2 regions of the Allobosea sp. GW821-FHT10B12 genome follow, and region 1 is predicted to be linked to the other one. Evidence: predicted binding sites of a transcription regulator. Region 1 holds the regulator's gene; the other holds the start of a gene.

Region 1 (5,897 bases):
TACCGGCCCCCGCTTCATGACGACCAGAGTATCGTTTCGCCCCGATAGTCGCCTTACGAGACCGGAGTAACCACGGATGTCTGCCGTGACCGATCAGTTCGCCGCGCCGAGCGCGCCGGTGCGCAAGACCCCGATGGGGACCTTCGATCTCATCTTCCGCAATGCCAGCTTCCTGGCGGCCCTGTTCGTGCTGGTGCTGCTCGCCGGCATCATGCTCTCGATGGTCATCGGCGGCTGGCCGGCCTTCCGCGAGTTCGGCCTCGGCTTCCTCACCTCCAGCGTCTGGGACACCCAGAACGAGCAGTATGGTGCCTGGCCGGCGATCGTCGGTACGCTCTCGACCGCGCTGATCGCGCTCGTCGTCGGCGTCCCGCTCTCGCTCGGCATTGCCGTCTTCCTGACCCAGCTGGCGCCACCCTGGTTCAAGCAGCCGGTCTCGACCGCGATCGAGCTCCTCGCCGCCGTGCCCTCGATCATCTATGGCATGTGGGGGCTGTTCGTCTTCGCGCCGCTCTTTGCGGCCTATGTCCAGATCCCGCTCTCGAACATCGTCGAGGGCATGCCGATCGTCGGCACCATCCTGTATTCGCGCTCGCCCTCGGGCCTGGGCATCCTGACCGCCGGGATCATCCTGGCCTTCATGATCATCCCCTTCATCGCCTCGATCACCCGCGACATGCTCGACCAGATCCCGTCGGTGCTGCGCGAGAGCGCCTATGGCATCGGTGCGACGACCTGGGAGGTCGTGCGCCACGTCCTGGTGCCGCAGGCTGGCGTCTCGATCATCGGAGCGATCATGCTCGGCCTCGGCCGCGCGCTCGGCGAGACCATGGCGGTCACCTTCGTCGTCGGCAACGCCAACCGGCTTTCCGGCTCGATCATGGATCCCGGCTCGACCATCGCCTCGCGCATCGCCAACGAGTTCAACGAGGCGCTCGGCCTGCAGCTCAATTCGCTGATCGCGCTCGGCTGCATCCTGTTCTTCGTCACCTTCGTCGTCCTCGTGATCGCGCGCATCCTCGTCTCGCGCGTCAAGTCGTTCTGAGCGGGAGCCGATCATGAGCCTGACGACCCCCTCCACCGCCCGCCCGTTGCCTGAGGTCACCTGGGGCCGCGTTCGCCAGTCGCGCCGCACCGCCGACCGGCTGATGAAGGTCACGGCTACGACCTTCACCCTGCTCGCCATCTTCGTGCTGTTCTGGATCCTCGGCATGCTGGTCGTGAAGGGCCTTGGCGGGCTCTCCGCCGCGACCTTCACCCAGATTACGCCCGGGCCCGGCTCCGAGGGTGGTGGCCTCGCCAACGCCATCGTCGGCTCGGTCGTGCTGACTTTCCTCGGCATCGTCGTGGCGACGCCGATCGGCGTGCTGGCTGGGACCTATCTCGCCGAGTACGGCAAAGGCTCGAAGCTCGCCGACCTGATCCGCTTCATCAACGACATCCTGCTCTCGGCGCCCTCGATCCTGATCGGCCTCTTCGTCTACGTGATCATGGTCGAGCCGTTCCGCGGCTATTCCGGCTGGGCCGGCGGCGTCGCGCTCGGCATCATCGCGATCCCGGTGATCGTGCGCACCACCGAGGACATGTTGCGCCTCGTACCCGGTCCGCTCCGCGAGGCCGGCTCGGCGCTTGGCGCTCCGCCTTCCGTGGTCATCACCTCGATCACCTGGCGGGCGGCGAAGTCCGGCATGGTCACCGGCATCCTGCTGGCGCTGGCGCGCATCGCCGGCGAGACCGCGCCGCTGATCTTCACCGCGCTGAACAACAATTTCTGGTTCTCGCCGAACCTGCTCGGCGGCGTCTCCAACCTGCCGGTGACGATCTACCAGTTCGCCTCCGCCCCTTACGAGAACTGGCAGCAGCTCGCCTGGGCGGGGTCGCTGATCATCACGATCTCAATCCTCGTGCTTTCCATCATCGCCCGGCGCATCGTGCGCGGCGGCAAGTAATCAGCGTCCGATCGGAAGGACCATGCAGATGCTCTCGACCCTGGAACTGAGCCCGCAAACGCTGGACGCCGACGCTCCCGTCCGCATCGCCGTCAAGAACCTCGATTTCTACTACGGCGAGCACAAGGCGCTGAAGAACATCAACCTCGACTTCCGCGACCGCCACGTCACGGCGCTGATCGGCCCCTCGGGCTGCGGCAAGTCGACTCTGCTGCGCATCTTCAACCGCATCTATTCGCTCTATCCCGAGCAGCGGGCCACCGGCGAGATCATCCTCGACGGCCGCAACGTCATCTCGAACGATATCGACGTGAACGAGCTGCGCTCGCGCATCGGCATGGTCTTCCAGAAGCCGACGCCCTTCCCGATGTCGATCTACGACAATGTCGCCTTCGGTATCCGCCTCTACGAGAAGCCGCCGAAGTCTGAGCTCGACGACCGCGTGGAGGGCGCGCTGCGCCGCGCCGCGCTCTGGGATGAGGTCAAGGACAAGCTCAAGAGCTCCGGCATGGGTCTCTCCGGCGGCCAGCAGCAGCGCCTGTGCATCGCCCGCACCATCGCGCAGAAGCCCGAGGTGATCCTGTTCGACGAGCCGACCTCGGCGCTCGACCCGATCTCAACCGGCAAGATCGAGGACCTGCTCGAGCAGCTGAAGACCGATTTCACCATCGTCATCGTCACCCACAACATGCAGCAGGCGGCGCGCATCTCGCAGTACACCGCCTTCATGTATCTCGGCGAGGTGATCGAGTTCGACGCCACCAACACGATCTTCATGAACCCGCACAAGAAGCAGACGCAGGACTACGTCACCGGCCGGTTCGGCTGACGTCCTGAAATCGTCGGCCAGCTCTGAAGGATACGCCCATGTCCGACCATATCGTCCGCTCCTACGACGCCGATCTCGAGGGCCTGCGCCGCAGCCTCGCCGAGATGGGCGGCATGTCCGAGCGCATGCTCGGCGACTCCACCGTCGCGCTGGTGCGCCGCGACACCGCGCTCGCCCAGAAGATCATCAGCGCCGACCAGCGCCTCGACAATCTCCAGCGTGAGGTCGAGGAGAAGGCGGTGCTCACCATCGCCCGACGCCAGCCGCTCGCCAACGACCTGCGCGAGCTGATCTCGGCGATCCGCATCGCTGCCGACATCGAGCGCGTCGGCGACCTCGCCAAGAACATCGCCAAGCGCGCCGTCGCGATCTCCGGCCAGTTCTCGCCGCCGCATCGTGCTGTCGTCGGGCTCGAGCATATGAGCCGCCTGGTCCAGGCGCAGCTCAAGGACGTGCTCGACGCCTATGCCGCCAGCAACGAGCAGAAGGCGATGGAAGTCTGGCGCCGCGACGACGAGATCGATGCGCTCTACACCTCGCTGTTCCGCGAACTCCTGACCTACATGATGGAGGATCCGCGCAACATCACCTTCTGCACGCACCTCCTGTTCTGCGCCAAGAATGTCGAGCGCATCGGCGACCACACCACCAACATCGCCGAGACCATCCATTACCTCGTCACCGGCCAGTCCATGGACGAGAGCCGGCCGAAGCTCGACACCACCAACATCCTCGTCGACCTGCCGGCGGCCAATGGCTGAACCGGCGGGCGGCGCGCTTTCCGTGCAGCCGGAACCGGCTGAACGATCAGAATTTGCGCAACTAAAGAGTTGGAGCATGTTCTGATCGCAAAAGTGGTTTCCACTTTTGCGGAACAGGCTCCGAGCGAAAGCGAGACGCAATGCCTGCACGCATCCTGATCGTCGAGGACGAGGAGCCGCTCACCCTGCTCCTGCGCTACAATCTCGAGGCCGAGGGCTTCGAGGTCGACAGCGTGGCGCGGGGCGACGACGCCGAATTGCATCTGCGCGACCATACGCCGGATCTCGTCCTGCTCGACTGGATGCTGCCCGGCCTCTCCGGCATCGAGCTCTGCCGGCGCCTGCGCACGCGCCGCGACACCGAGCGGGTGCCGATCATCATGCTGACCGCCCGCGGCGAGGAGACCGAGCGCGTGCGCGGCCTCGCCACCGGTGCCGACGACTATGTCGTCAAGCCGTTCTCGCTGCCCGAACTGATCGCCCGCATCCAGGCGCTGCTGCGCCGCGCCAAGCCCGGCCATGTCGCCGGCCTGCTCGCGGCCGGCGATCTCGAGCTCGACCGCACGACCCGTCGCGTCCGTCGCGCCGGCGCCGAACTGCATCTCGGCCCGACCGAGTTCCGCCTGCTCGAATTCCTGATGCAGGCGCCAGGCCGCGTCTATTCGCGGGCGCAACTGCTCGATGCGGTCTGGGGCCGCGACGTCTACATCGACGAGCGCACCGTCGACGTCCATGTCGGGCGGCTGCGCAAGGCGATCACCCCGGCCAATTCCAAGGACCCGCTGCGCACCGTGCGCGGCGCCGGCTACGCCTTCGACGAGACTTTTGCCCGCGGCTGACAGCCTCCGTCAGCGCGGCGCGGCGACGATGACCGCCGCGCCGGCGAGGCAGAGCGCGGCGCCGGCAAGATCGTAGCGATCCGGCGGCACCTTCTCGACCAGCGCCATCCAGGTCAGCGACGTCACGATGTAGACGCCGCCATAGGCGGCAAAGGCGCGCCCGGCCGCGGGGCTGTCGGCCAGGGTCAGCAGCCAGGCGAAGGCTGCGAGCGCCAAGACGCCCGGCAGCAGCCACCAGACCGGCTTGTCGAGTTTAAGCCAGGCCCAGAAGGCAAAGCAGCCGGCGATTTCCGCCAGCGCCGCTCCTGCATAGATCGCGAAGGTCGCCATGTCGGTGCCTATGATCGCGGTGCGCAAGCCGTGGCCAGCCTGGCGAAAACCGGGCGATAGGCTTCGGAGGCCAGCGGCGTCAGCGCCTCGGCCTCGCCGAACGTGAACCAGCGGATCTCGCTGTGCTCGTCATTGGCGATCTTGGGTTCGCCGCCGGCCCATTCTGCGACCACAAACAGATGCCAGAGCGCGGGCGTGACGCCATCCGTCTCGGTTGTCTCGATGGTCTCGGCATGGCGAAAGGCTGTCGCCGCGATGCCGAGCTCCTCCTGCAGTTCGCGAACGAGGGCAGCCTCGATGGCCTCGCCCGGCTCGACATGGCCGCCAATGGTGTCCCAGCAGGACGGCCGATTTCGCCGATGCGGAGCCCGCAGGCCCAAGAGAACGCGCTGTCCCTTCAGCGGTAACGCGCAGGCGTATTCGATCGGCTTCATCATCTCCCCTTGAGGCTCGGTCTTCGATCGTGCCGGCTGGACGCCAATGCGCGGTTCCCGCAGACTATCAGCCATGCGCTTCACCAGATGGGACTATCTCGCATTTCCCTTTCTCGCCGCGCTGCTGATTGGCGTCGGCTACGGCGCGCTTCGTCTCGTCGGCTTCTTCGGGCTCGGCATACTCGGTCTGGTGATCGGCTTCATCGCGGTGCGGATGGATCTGGAGCGGGATGGCGGGCCTGAGCAGTTCAAGGCCAGGGATCGCATGTCGCGCGCCGAGAAAGCTTCTGATGACGCCGAAAAGGCCTCGCGGCTGCAGCCACTCTTCGTGGCGCAGGTGGTCGCGGCGGGCTTCGTCATCCTGGGCTTCGGCTTTCATTTCCTGCTCTGAGCCGGGCCTTCCCTGGAAACAGAAAAGCCGGCCTTTCGGCCGGCTTTCACATTCTTGCCGCGACGCTGCCAGGCTCAGGCGCGGATCGCCCTGCGGTCGCGGCGGCGGTCGGCCGCCGGCTGGTAGGCGATACGGGCATGGTAGGCGCAATAGGGCAGGCCGGTCGCGCTGCGGCCGCCGCAGAAGCGGAACTCCGGTGAGGTCGGATCGCCCATCGGCCAGCGGCACATGTATTCGCGCAGCTCCATGATGGTGACCCGCTCGGAGAACGGCACGACCACGTCTTCGGACGGGGCCGGTGCGCGTGCGACCTGCGCCTCGGCTTCGATCTCGGGCGAAAACTGCGGGGCGAGCGCGGTGTTGC
Region 2 (5,897 bases), on a different contig from region 1:
AGATGGAGATCGGGCGCGGGCGTCGTCATCTCGCCACGATAACCGGTTTAGGCTGCCGCCGCAGCAGCGCTGATCGGCGGCCCGTCGTCGCGTTCACCTTTTGCGCGGCGCTTTCCTTGACTCCGGCAGACCCCACGCCTATCTCCGCGATGTCGATTAGCACTCACCAGGTGAGACTGCTAACAGACCCTTATCGCGGGCCGGTCACGAGCCCGTCCAGAATATGATCCGAGAGGAAGACAGAACCATGAAGTTCCGTCCGCTGCATGACCGCGTTGTGGTCCGTCGCCTTGATGGCGAGGAGAAGACCAAGGGTGGCATCATCATCCCCGACACCGCCAAGGAAAAGCCCCAGGAGGGCGAGGTTGTCGCCGTCGGCGCCGGTGCCCGCGACGATGCCGGCAAGCTGGTTGCGCTCGATGTCAAGAAGGGCGATCGCGTCCTCTTCGGCAAGTGGAGCGGCACCGAGGTCAAGATCGACGGCCAGGATCTCCTGATCATGAAGGAATCCGACATCATGGGCATCGTCGGCTGAGCAGCCTGACGCCCACCCGTCCGTAGAGTTCAATCAGGAGTAGTCTCATGGCTGCCAAAGAAGTTCGCTTTTCCACCGACGCCCGCGACAAGATGCTGCGCGGCGTGGACATCCTCGCCAACGCCGTGAAGGTCACGCTCGGTCCCAAGGGCCGCAACGTCGTGATCGAGAAGTCGTTCGGCGCGCCGCGCATCACCAAGGACGGCGTCACCGTCGCCAAGGAGATCGAGCTCGCCGACAAGTTCGAGAACATGGGCGCTCAGATGGTCCGCGAAGTCGCTTCGCGCCAGAACGACCATGCCGGCGACGGCACCACCACCGCCACCGTGCTCGCCCAGGCGATCGTCCGTGAAGGCGCCAAGTCGGTTGCGGCCGGCATGAACCCGATGGACCTGAAGCGCGGCATCGACCTGGCCGTCGAGGCCATCGTCGCCGACCTCAAGAAGAACTCCAAGAAGGTCACCTCCAACGCGGAAGTCGCGCAGGTCGGCACCATCTCGGCGAACGGCGACGAGTCGGTCGGCAAGATGATCTCGACCGCAATGCAGAAGGTCGGCAACGAGGGTGTCATCACCGTCGAGGAAGCCAAGACCGCCGAGACCGAGCTCGACGTCGTCGAGGGCATGCAGTTCGACCGTGGCTATCTCTCGCCCTACTTCATCACCAACGCCGAGAAGATGGTCGCCGAGCTCGAGGACCCCTACATCCTCATCTTCGAGAAGAAGCTGTCGTCGCTCCAGGCGATGCTGCCGATCCTCGAGGCCGTCGTGCAGACCGGCAAGCCGCTCCTGATCATCGCCGAGGACGTCGAGGGCGAGGCTCTTGCCACGCTCGTCGTCAACAAGCTCCGTGGCGGCCTGAAGGTCGCGGCCGTCAAGGCTCCGGGCTTCGGCGATCGCCGCAAGGCCATGCTCGAGGACATCTCGATCCTGACCGCCGGCCAGATGATCTCGGAAGACCTCGGCATCAAGCTCGAGACCGTGACGCTCAACATGCTCGGCCGCGCCAAGAAGGTGCGCATCGAGAAGGAGAACACCACGATCATCGACGGCGCCGGCAAGAAGAAGGACATCGAGGGCCGCGTTTCGCAGATCAAGGCGCAGATCGAGGAGACCACCTCGGACTACGACCGTGAGAAGCTGCAGGAGCGCCTGGCCAAGCTCGCCGGCGGCGTCGCGGTTATCCGCGTCGGCGGCGCGACCGAGGTCGAGGTCAAGGAGAAGAAGGACCGCGTCGACGATGCCCTGAACGCCACCCGCGCTGCGGTGGAAGAAGGCATCCTTCCCGGTGGCGGCGTTGCACTCCTGCGCGCCCTGTCCTCGGTCAAGGGCATCAAGACCCAGAACGACGACCAGAAGACCGGCGTCGAGATCGTCCGCAAGGCGATCGCGGCCCCGGCCCGCCAGATCGTCGACAACGCCGGCGATGACGGCGCGGTCGTGATCGGCAAGCTGCTGGAGTCGAAGGACTACGCCTGGGGCTACAACGCCCAGACCGGCGAGTACGGCGATCTGGTCAAGGCCGGCATCATCGACCCGACCAAGGTCGTGCGCACGGCGATCCAGGACGCGGCTTCGATCGCCGGCCTGCTGATCACCACCGAGGCGATGATCGCCGAGGCGCCGAAGAAGGACGCCCCGATGCCCCCGATGGGCGGCGGCGGCATGGGCGGCATGGACTTCTGAGGAAGTCCAGCCCTCGCCTTTGCGAACACTACGGAGGCCCGGCTTACGCCGGGCCTTTTTCGTTTGCCGGCGCGTCGCGCAACCGACATCGCTTCGTAACGGCGCTGACGCCGCCTGCTGATCAGATCGGGGTTCCTTGGGAGCCCCGGTCATGATCACCCGCCGCCTGCTGCTCGCCGGCTCCGCTTCGAGCCTCGTCTTGCCCGCCCTCGCTCAGCAGGATTGGCGGCAGGCGATCAAGGAGGTGCGCTTCGGCGTCTCCTCGGCGGAGAACGAGGCGGCCGCGGTCGCGCGAAACCAGCCGGTGGTCGATTACCTTACACAGAAGCTCGGCGTGCCGGTGAAGCTCTACCGGGTCAGCGACTATGCCGGGCTGGTCGAAGCGATGCGCGCCGACCAGCTCGAATTCGCCCGCTTCGGGCCGGCGGTCTATTCGCTCGGCCGGCGCGTCCTCGGCGACAAGCTGCAGCCGCTGTTCCGTGACGTCGATAACAACGGCCAGGAGGGCTATTACTCGGTCGTTGTCGTGCGCGCCGACAGCCCCTATCGCTCGATCGCCGACCTCAAGGGCAAGAGCTTCGCCTTCGCCGATCCGAACTCGACCTCGGGCTTCGCCTTCCCCGCCTATTTCCTGCGCAGGCAGGGCTTCGACCCGCAGGCCCATTTCAGCGGCACCGTCTTCTCCGGCGGCCACGATAATTCGGTGCTGGCGCTGGTCCGGGGCCAGTTCGATGGCGTCGCGACCTATCAGGTCAACGAGAACTCCGGCGTCGTGCAGCGGCTGGTGCTGCGCAACATGGTCCCCGCCGGAGCGACCCGCGTGATCTGGACCTCGCCGCTCATTCCGGCGAGCCCGTTCTCGACGCGCGCGAACCTGCCGCAGGCACTCAAGGATGCGTTCGTCGCAGCGATGATGGCGATGAAGGACGAGGCCCCCGAGGTGTTCAAGACCTTCACCGACGGGCAAGTATCGCGCTACGCGCCCGCCAGGCATGAGGATTATCTCGACGTCATCGCCGTCACCGAGGAGCTGGAAGCGCGGCGCAAGCAGAAGCCGGGCGGCTGAGCCGAATCTGGCAATCGCAGCTTTGCACAAGGAAGAGGCTCCGCAGGCTTGCATCGACTTTGGTTGTAGGCCCTAGATCGCGATAGGTGCGGCATCCTGCCGCGCCCTGCTTTCGGGGGTCCTTTCCATGAACAACCCTGCCCTGGGCGATGCCGCCAAGCTGGTCGGCCGCATCCTGCTCGCCCTGATGTTCGTGCTCGGCGGCTGGTCCAAGATCAACGGCTATGCCGGCACGCAAGCCTATATGGGCTCGGCCGGCGTTCCGGCCATCCTGTTGCCGCTCGTCATCATCGTCGAACTGGTCGGCGGACTGATGATCGTCGTGGGCTACAAGACCCGTCTCGCGGCGCTGGCCCTGTTCGCCTTCACCATCGCCGCCTCGGTGCTGTTCCACATGAACTGGGCCCAGCCGATGCAGCAATTGCTGTTCATGAAGAACCTCGCCGTCGCCGGCGGCTTCCTCGTGCTGTTCGCGGCCGGCGCGGGCGCCTATTCGGTCGACAAGGACTGAAGGCCCATCACAAAACGCTGAAAAAGCGCGGCCCGGCCTTGAGCCGGGCCTTTTTTGTGCGCAGGGCTGATCTACAAAGCTCTCTCCTATGCAGCGCGGCTCCTGCGCTGATTCCCCGACAAGGACGACGCCATGCGCCTGTTGAGTTTCGCCATCGCCGCGCTCGCCGTGATCGCGCTCGTGGTCGGCCAGCAAAGCGGGAGTACGGGCATCCTCGGCCTCGGCGTGATCGGCGTCCTGCTCGCCTTCGCGACGTTCCGGGCGACCGCGATCCCATTCTTCCTGAAGATCTTCTCCGGCATCTTTGGAACTGAATACGTGATCTTCGGCGCCGGCGCGCTGTTGGCCCAACTCGGCCTCTGGCCCACCGCCTGGCAGGCGGCCGCGCCGCCGGCGAGCCTCGGCACGACCGTCGCCGTCTTCGGCATCCTGATCTACCTGGTTTCGTTCGTCCCGGTGGTACAGCGCATCGCCCGCATCGCCTCGCCCTATTTCGAATCGTCCGAGCCGCAGATCGCCAATCTCGGGCCATTCGGCCGCTACCGGATGCGGCTCGGCACCTTCGCTGTCGCGCTCGTTGTCTTTCTGATCGTGCTCAACCAGGCGCAGGTCGGCATCTCACTGCGCATCAACTTCTTCTATCGGGATTTCTACAACGCCCTGCAGGAGAAGAATGCGCCGGCCTTCTGGGAACAGCTCATCAACGTCTTCTGCGTCTGGGCTGCCGTCTCGGTCATCAGCGTGCTGATCGAGACCGTTGCCAACTCGGTGCTGTTGATCCGCTGGCGCGAGTGGATGGCGGCCGAATACAACAAGCGCTGGCTCGGTAATGGCAACCATTACCGCATCTCGCTCGCCGGCACGGCCGACAACCCCGACCAGCGCATCTCGGAAGACACCCGCGCCTTCCTGAATCAGACCTACAGCTTCTCGCTGACGCTGATCACACAGGTCTCAACGCTGGTCTCGTTCTCGATCATCCTCTGGTCGATTCCAGTCGCCATCACCGTTCCCGGCACCGACATCGTCATCCCAGGCTTCATCTTCTGGGCGACGCTGATCTATGCCGCGATTGCGACCTGGATAACTCATCTGATCGGCAAGCCGCTGATCGGGCTAGAGTTCGAACAGGAGCGGCGCGAGGCGAACTTCCGCTTCGCCCTGGCGCGCCTGCGCGAATACTCCGAACAGATCGCGCTGATGCGCGGTGAGACTGCCGAGCGGCGCCATCTCGGCGAGACCTTCGGCGGCATCGTCGACAACTTCTATCGACTGCTCTGGCGCAGGTTGAAACTGACGACCTTCACCCTGTCCTACAACCAGGCCAACGTCGTCATCCCCTTCGTGCTGCTGGCGCCCTATTACTTCGCCGGCGCGATCGCGTTCGGCGTGCTGACGCAGGTGTCCTCGGCCTTCGGCCGGGTCGAGACGGCGATGTCCTTCTTCATCAACAGCTACCAGTCGATCGCCTCCTATCTGGCCTCGATCAACCGCCTGACCACCTTCGAGCAGGCGATCGCCACGGCGGAGGCGCAAGGCGCGGGCGGCGAAGGCGCCGCAATCGACATCGTCGAGCAGCCGGTCAAGGACGCGACGATCGAGACGCTCGCGCTCAACCTGCCGAACGGACAACCGATCGTGCAGGCTTCGAACCTCACACTGCCTGCCGGGCATTCGACGCTGGTCATCGGCCCCTCCGGGTCCGGCAAGTCGACCCTGTTCCGCGCGCTCTCCGGCATCTGGCCGTTCGGCGAGGGCAAGGTCGTGACGCCGGAAGGGCAGCGCATGCTGGTGCTGCCGCAGCGGCCCTATCTGCCGCAGGGCTCCCTGCGTGCCGCGCTCGCCTATCCGTCAGAGCCGGACGCGTTCAGCGACGCCGACATCCATGCGGCAATGGAGAAGGTGAAGCTCGGCCATCTCACCGAGCGGCTCGACGAGATTGATCTCTGGGGCCAGCGCCTCTCGGGCGGCGAGCAGCAGCGTCTCGCGGTGGCGCGCGCCCTGCTGGCCAAGCCCGACTGGCTCTTCCTCGACGAGGCCACTGCCTCGCTCGACGAGAAGCTGGAAGGCGAGATCTACGAGGTGATCCGGCGCGAGCTG

Evidence for each region. Region 1 encodes PhoB, which activates phosphate uptake and scavenging genes when phosphate is short. Its sites were predicted from a motif close to TGTCATNNANCTGTCAT; they were not measured.
Region 2: phnD (phosphate/phosphite/phosphonate ABC transporter substrate-binding protein) is a predicted target of PhoB. The motif match lies at 2,293-2,309, and genes of this name have one in related genera.

What each region holds. Positions count from the first base shown of each region.
Region 1 is NZ_JBWKNL010000004.1:219,119-225,015, forward strand. It holds gene pstC (phosphate ABC transporter permease subunit PstC) at 77-1,045, shown strand; gene pstA (phosphate ABC transporter permease PstA) at 1,059-1,949, shown strand; gene pstB (phosphate ABC transporter ATP-binding protein PstB) at 1,972-2,778, shown strand; gene phoU (phosphate signaling complex protein PhoU) at 2,817-3,539, shown strand; gene phoB (phosphate regulon transcriptional regulator PhoB) at 3,680-4,378, shown strand; gene AC07O0_RS15685 (YnfA family protein) at 4,388-4,708, opposite strand; gene AC07O0_RS15690 (NUDIX hydrolase) at 4,717-5,142, opposite strand; gene AC07O0_RS15695 (hypothetical protein) at 5,216-5,533, shown strand; gene AC07O0_RS15700 (GcrA family cell cycle regulator) at 5,608-5,897, opposite strand, start outside.
Region 2 is NZ_JBWKNL010000001.1:826,378-832,274, reverse strand. It holds gene AC07O0_RS04010 (MarR family winged helix-turn-helix transcriptional regulator) at 1-29, opposite strand, end outside; gene groES (co-chaperone GroES) at 248-535, shown strand; gene groL (chaperonin GroEL) at 583-2,220, shown strand; gene phnD (phosphate/phosphite/phosphonate ABC transporter substrate-binding protein) at 2,372-3,286, shown strand; gene AC07O0_RS03990 (DoxX family protein) at 3,414-3,797, shown strand; gene AC07O0_RS03985 (SbmA/BacA-like family transporter) at 3,930-5,897, shown strand, end outside.